DNA from 2 places in the Streptomyces sp. AHU1 genome. Region 2 is predicted to be linked to the other one. Evidence: riboswitches for the same ligand, from Rfam matches in the RefSeq annotation. Region 2 holds a riboswitch; the other holds the start of a gene.
What was found. Region 2 has a riboswitch for S-adenosylmethionine ahead of ACICHK_RS37035 (putative leader peptide). Riboswitches for the same ligand answer to the same signal wherever they lie in the genome.
Positions count from the first base shown of each region.

Region 1: it holds a riboswitch for S-adenosylmethionine, as region 2 does, so the genes downstream of both, ACICHK_RS12460 (aminotransferase class V-fold PLP-dependent enzyme) here and ACICHK_RS37035 (putative leader peptide) in region 2, are expected to answer to the same signal.

Region 1 is NZ_CP174283.1:2,735,963-2,739,162, forward strand. Features, by position in the region: gene ACICHK_RS12460 (aminotransferase class V-fold PLP-dependent enzyme) at 27-1,388, opposite strand; SAM riboswitch class IV at 1,576-1,692, opposite strand; gene trpD (anthranilate phosphoribosyltransferase) at 1,778-2,842, opposite strand; gene ACICHK_RS12470 (cytochrome bc complex cytochrome b subunit) at 3,012-3,200, opposite strand, start outside.
Region 2 is NZ_CP174283.1:8,385,796-8,388,995, forward strand. Features, by position in the region: gene ACICHK_RS37020 (MFS transporter) at 1-199, opposite strand, end outside; gene ACICHK_RS37025 (hypothetical protein) at 368-640, shown strand; gene ACICHK_RS37030 (glutathione S-transferase C-terminal domain-containing protein) at 774-1,565, opposite strand; gene ACICHK_RS37035 (putative leader peptide) at 1,677-1,742, opposite strand; SAM riboswitch class IV at 1,779-1,924, opposite strand; gene ACICHK_RS37040 (amino acid ABC transporter permease) at 2,383-3,200, shown strand, end outside.

The DNA of each region.
Region 1 (3,200 bases), 5.6 Mb from region 2:
GCCTCCGGGCGGAGCTTTCACGGGCGTCAGACCGCCGGGACGCAGCGGCCGTCCTCGGTGCGGTACTGCCAGCGCGCGCCGTCGCTGACGAGCTCGCGCACCGCGCGGACGAAGCGCTCGACGTGCTCGTCGGGGGTGCCGGCGCCGAAGCTGACGCGGATGGCGTTGAGGGACTTCTCGCCCGGGGCCGCCTCGGGGGCGCCGCACTCCCCCTGGACCTCGGGGGCGCTGCCGAGCAGCGTGCGGACCAGCGGGTGGGCGCAGAAGAGGCCGTCGCGCACCCCGATGCCGTACTCGGCGGAGAGCGCGGCCGCGAAGTGCGAGCTGTTCCAGCCCTCGACGACGAAGGAGATGACGCCGACCCTCGGGGCGTCGTCGCCGAAGAGGGACAGGACCCGGACCTCGGGGATCTCGGCGAGGCCCGCGCGGACGGTGCGGATCAGGTGCTGCTCACGGGCGACGAGACGGTCGAAGCCCTCCTCGGCGAGCGCCTTGCAGGCCGACGCGATCGAGTAGGCGCCGATGACGTTCGGCGAGCCGGCCTCGTGCCGGGCGGCGCTGTCGTGCCACTCCACGTCCACACCGCCGTCCTCGCGCCGGGCGACCCGGCGGCTGGCGCCGCCGCCCGCGAGGTACGGCTCGGCCGCGCGCAGCCAGTCGGAGCGGCCCGCGAGGACGCCGGAGCCGAAGGGCGCGTACAGCTTGTGCCCGGAGAAGGCGACCCAGTCGACGTCGAGGTCCTGGACCGACACCGGGTGGTGCGGGGCGAGCTGCGCGGCGTCGAGGACGATGCGGGCTCCGTGGGCGTGCGCGGCAGCGGCCAGCTCCCGCACCGGCCACAGCTCGCCGGTGACGTTCGAGGCACCGGTGACGCAGACCAGGGCCGGTCCGTGGGGGTCCCGGGCGGCGAGGGCGCGCTCCAGGGTGTCGACGGCCTCGCCCGGGGTGCGCGGGGCGTTCAGGTAGGTCACCCGGGCGTCGCGCCAGGGCAGCAGCGAGGCGTGGTGCTCGGTCTCGAAGACGAAGACCTGGCAGCCGGCCGGGAGGGCCGCGGCGAGCAGGTTGAGCGAGTCGGTGGTGGAGCGGGTGAAGACCACCTGGTCGCCGGCGCGGCAGTCGAGGAACTCCTCGACGGTCCTGCGGGCGTTCTCGAAGAGGTCGGTGGACAGCTGCGAGAGGTAGCCGGCCCCCCGGTGGACGCTGCCGTAGTACGGCGCGTACGCGGCCACGTCGTCCCACACCCGCTGGAGGGCGGGCGCGCTGGCGGCGTAGTCGAGGGCCGCGTAGGTCACCTCGCCGCCGGTGACGAGCGGAACGGTGACGTCCCGGCCCAGGACCGGCAGGGGGGCACAGACGGACGAGTCGGCGGCAACGGTGGAGACAGACATGGCGAACTCCTGTGAGAAGCAGGCGGGATCACCGCGCGGCCGGCCGCCGGAAGGCGGGGCACGGCGCGGGAAAAAGTGAAAAGGGTGTGCGGAGGCGGGGCTCGGCGCCCTAACGCATTCGCTTGCTCACAGAAGGCTCCCTCGAACGACCAGGACCCCTGGTTGCGTCCGCCCGGAGGGCGGGAGGGGTCCGCGCTTGCCGTAGGCCTCGCTGCCTACGACCTGGTCTTCACCCGGGGCACCCCGCCACGGACGGAGGGTTGCCGGACAGCCGGCCGGGGCCTGATGGCTGTCACTCATGACCTGGTACAGCATCTTGCCAGAGGATCTCCCGCGCGCAAGGCGCAGTCCGGATCCTGGACTGCGCCTTGCGCGGGATCCCGCGTGGATCAGGCGTTGCTGGCGGCCACCCAGCGGTCCAGGGTGCGCCTCGCGGCCCCGGAGTCGATCGACTCGGCCGCCCGCTCCATCTGGTCGCGGAGCTGGCCGGCGAGCGGCGCGCCGGTCGGCGTGAGGGCCACCAGGGCCGCCGCCGAGTTCAGCAGGACCGCGTCCCGCACGGGCCCCTTCTCGCCGTCCAGCAGGCGCCGGGCGACCTCCGCGTTGTACGAGGCGTCGGCGCCGCGCAGGGCCTCCACCGGGACGGTGTCGAGCCCGACGTCGCGCGGGTCGAAGTACTCCTCGGTGACCGAGCCGTCGCGGACCACCCAGACGTGGGAGCCGGCCGTGGTGGTCAGCTCGTCGAGGCCGTCGTCGCCGCGGAAGACCAGCGAGGAGTTGCCGCGCTCGGCGAACACGCCCGCCACGATCGGCGCCATGCGGGGGTCGGCGACGCCGACCGCCTGGGCCTTCACCCGCGCCGGGTTGGTCAGCGGTCCGAGCACGTTGAAGGTGGTCCGGATGCCCAACTGACCGCGCGCCGCCGCGACATGACGCAGCGCCGGGTGGAACTTGACCGCGAAGCAGAAGGTGATCCCGGCCTCCTCGGCCACCTCGGCCACCCGCTTCACCGGCAGTTGGAGATTGACGCCGAGCTTCTCCAGGACGTCCGACGACCCGGAGGCCGAGGACGCGGCCCGGTTGCCGTGCTTGACCACCTTGGCGCCGGTGCCGGCCACCACGATCGAGGACATCGTGGAGATGTTGACGGTCTTCGCGCCGTCGCCGCCCGTCCCGACGATGTCGACGGTGTGTCCGGGCACCTCGATCACGTTGGCGTGCTCGTACATCGCCCGGACGAGTCCGGTGATCTCCTGGACGGTCTCGCCCTTGGCCCGCAGCGCCACCACGAACCCGGCGATCTGGGCGTCGGTCGCCTCGCCGCGCATGATGCGGTCCATCGCCCAGGCCGTGTCGTCCGCGCTCTGGTCGTGGCCCTCGAGCAGGCCGTTCAGTACCGCGGGCCAGGAACGGCCCGCCGCGGTGTCGCCTCCAGCGGGGTTCACAGCGCTCATGGTCGCTCCTGGGTTCGTAGGTCACGCGGTCGCGGGTGACACGGTCGTGGGTGGCACGGGGTGGATCACCCCGCGGCACCGGGTGAGTCCACCCTATCCAGCCCGGGACACGGCAAAGAGCCCCGTCCATGTCATGGACGGGGCTCCTGCCGTGGCGAACAGCCGGGGATCAGTGGTGGCCGTGGCCGCTCGTGATCTCCTTGTACTCCTCGATGGTGGGCTTGGGGATCTGGCCCTCCTCGCCGTAGAAGCCCTCGCTCATCTTGGCGCGCAGCTTCTGCGCGCCCGAGACCTTGCGCTCGACACCGTTCTCGTCGACCGTCGGGCCGATCTCGACCGGCTTGTACTGCTCGTGCGC
Region 2 (3,200 bases):
GCGCGGCCATCACGAGCAGGAAGACCGTGATCGCGACCTGCACGCCCTGCACGGTGGTGTCGAGGTCCTCGCTGATGTCGTTGATCATCACGTTCATGTTGGAGCCGGCGAAGCTGCAGATGAACTGGGCGAGGGCGAGCGGAGCGAGCACACGGCGCTGTGCCGCCGACGGCCGTTTCGCGGGGCCGGTTCCAGCCATCGTCATCCTTCTGGCCACCGGACGTGTGGTGTGGGTGCCGGGCTTCTACGCTCATAGCGTGCGCCGAACACCGGTGGACCGCACGTGGACGGGGTCCGACGGCGGACCCCGGAGGGTGTTCCGGGCATCGGACATGCGTCGGTTCCGGGGATGGGACAGAGTGATGCCATGGGTCGCCTGTGGATGACGTGGTCGATCGAGGGCGTCGGATCGGCCGGCCAGAACGTGGCCGACGTGGAAGCGGCCTGCCGCGCTCTGATCGGCTCGGTGGAGCGGGCCCGGCGCGCCTTCGAGGTGCAGGAGCCGTGGGAGGAGCTCCGCGAGTCGGCGCTGATCGTCCAGGAGCAGATCCTGGGTCCGGGGCGCGAGGCCCTCGACCAGGGCCGGCAGTGGACCTCGACCCTGAAGGGCGTGAGCATCCTGCTGGTTCCGCGCGAGTGAACCGTCCGGGCGCCGGGCCGGGGCCGGCGGACGACGTGCCTTCCGTCCGCCCCGTCCGCCCGTGGCACCGCCCGGCCGCGTGGTGCTCCCCCCGCCGCCGGGCGTACCGCGTCCCCGGGTTCTGCCCGGAGCGTCAGGCGTCCGCCGCCAGGGGCACCACATCGGTCGCCCGACGGAAGGCGGGGTGGTCGCCCAGGCGGCGGACGTACTCCTGGAGCCGGGGGTGGGAACGGAGGGCGTCGGACCGGCCCAACGCGGTCAGCGCCACCCACGCGTCCACGTCCGCCGCCGTCAGGCTGTCGCCCAGCACGTAGGGACCGGAGGCGAGCCGACGGTCCAGCAGCTCCAGTGCCGCCGTGAGCTCCGGCGGACAGGCGGACGGAGTGACATCACGGTCCAGCAGATCGCGCAGGGCCTCGATGTCGGCGCCGAGGGACGGGGGACGGAGCGTGGAAGGACATGCCGTGGTGTGGCCGGAGAGCAGTCCGGCGAGATCGCGGAGGATGTCGGGCGTGTGGTTGCTGACGATGCGTCCGCTCCAGCGGTCGCACAGCGCGGGCGCCGTCAGCGGTCCGTCGAAGTGGTGCTCGGTGGCCTCGTAGGCACGGCGCAGCGAGGCGAAGGCGTCGGGGGTGCGCTCGGGGTCCACGAGGAGCGTGGTGGCGACCGATTCCTTCGGACCGAGCAGTCCGAGGGTGATGGCGATGCGCAGCGAAAGGGGACAACTCCGTGACAGATACAGCTCGTAGCGGTGCGGAGCCGGGTAGAAGCCGCCGGCGAGGCCCACACCGATACGGCTGTCGACACGGTGGGGGAGGGCGGGCGACGCGGCCGCCGGCTGGAGACGCAGGGTCGAGGGGAGCGAGACCGGCTCACAAGGGCGTGAGCCGGTGGTGCTGGACGTGCGCGAAGCTGTCTCGGGCATGACTCTCCCTGGGGGAAGAAGGAAGCCACCGCCGCCTTATGGGCACCAGCGGCCGAATGCGGATCGACTGCGCTCGTCGCGCCGGTCCGGATCGAACGGACCGGCCGCGGATCAGTAAGCGCTGGAGACACGCAACAGATCGATGTGCAGGCGCCTCGTCAAGCCGTTCCTCGGCATTCCCACCGGTCCCGATTCCAGGGCTCGCGAGACGCGAGACCGCGCTTGCCCCGCCGCACCGGCGGGACCCGGTCGTCACCCGGGGCACCCCGTCGCAGCGGAAGGGTTGCCTGCCAGCGGGCCGGGGCCGATGACCACTGGAGGGAGTTCTACCCCCACCATGGGCGCTGACAATCGTGACCGTCCATGTCAGTCTCGACGGGCTCCGTTGCGCCGTCAAGAAGGCGGTACGAGTGGTCTCACCTGGTGGTCACGCGCATTGACATTCTTTTCGGGGCGGGCCTAACGTGCGGCCCACCAAGGGGATTCCTTCCGACCGGAGAAGAGATGGTGACGGTGACGCACACAGCCGAGGGGACGGCCGCATGGCGGCGCCTCGGCCGCGATGTGCTGTGCGCCGACCGCTCCGTGGACCTGCTGCGCGTCAACAGCGCGCTGTGTAGCGGTCCGTGTCGCCCCGTCAGCCAGGGCTGACGCTTCCTCCGCGTCACTGACGACCACCGCCGTCGCGGTGCGTCCCCTCCTGTCCAGCCCCCGTCGTCCGCGCGACCGCGCACCGCCGTGTCCGAGCCGCCTCCCGGCTCGCACGGTGCCGTGCGCCCGCGAGAACGCGGGGAGTCCGAATCCGCTGGAGCTCTCCATGAGTCAACCTCCCGGCAGCGCCGTGTCCTTCGGACCGGCGACGCCAGCCGATGCGATCCCCCGTACCGGCTTGCCCGCCCCGTCCGAACCCGTGGCGGCCCGGCGGGTCCTTCCGCTCCGGCGTCCCGGCCGCTGGATCGTCACGGCCGTCGTGCTCGTGCTGGTCGCCCAGATCGCCCACGGCCTGGTGACCAACCCCTTCTACCAGTGGGACCGCTTCCGGTACTGGTTCCTCCGGCCGGCCGTTCTCGACGGCCTGCTCATCACCCTCGAAGTCACGCTCTACAGCGCCCTGTCGGGCCTGCTGGGCGGAATCCTGCTGGCCCTGGCCCGGCTCTCCCCGAGCCCGGTGCTCCGCGCGGTGAGCTGGGTCTACACCTGGCTGTTCCGGTCGGTGCCGCTGATCGTGGTCCTGCTGTTCCTCTACAACTTCAGCGCGCTGTACCAGACGCTGAGCCTGGGCGTTCCGTTCGGGCCGGCCTTCCTCACCTTCGACGAGTCCCGCCTGGCCACCGACATGGCCGTCGCCGTCGTGGGACTGAGCCTGAACGAAGCGGCGTACGCCTCCGAAGTGGTGCGCGGCGGCCTCCTCTCCGTGGACCAGGGGCAGCACGAAGCGGCCGCCGCCCTGGGCCTGCCGAAGCGGTACCGGTTCGCGAGGATCGTCTTCCCGCAGGCGCTGCGCTCCATCGTCCCCAACTACGTGAACCAGCTGATCGGTCTGATCAAGGGCACCTCGCTGGTCTTCTACGTCTCCCTGCTGGACCTGTTCGGCTCCGTGCAGAGCATGGGCAGCACCTACCCCGGCGACATCGT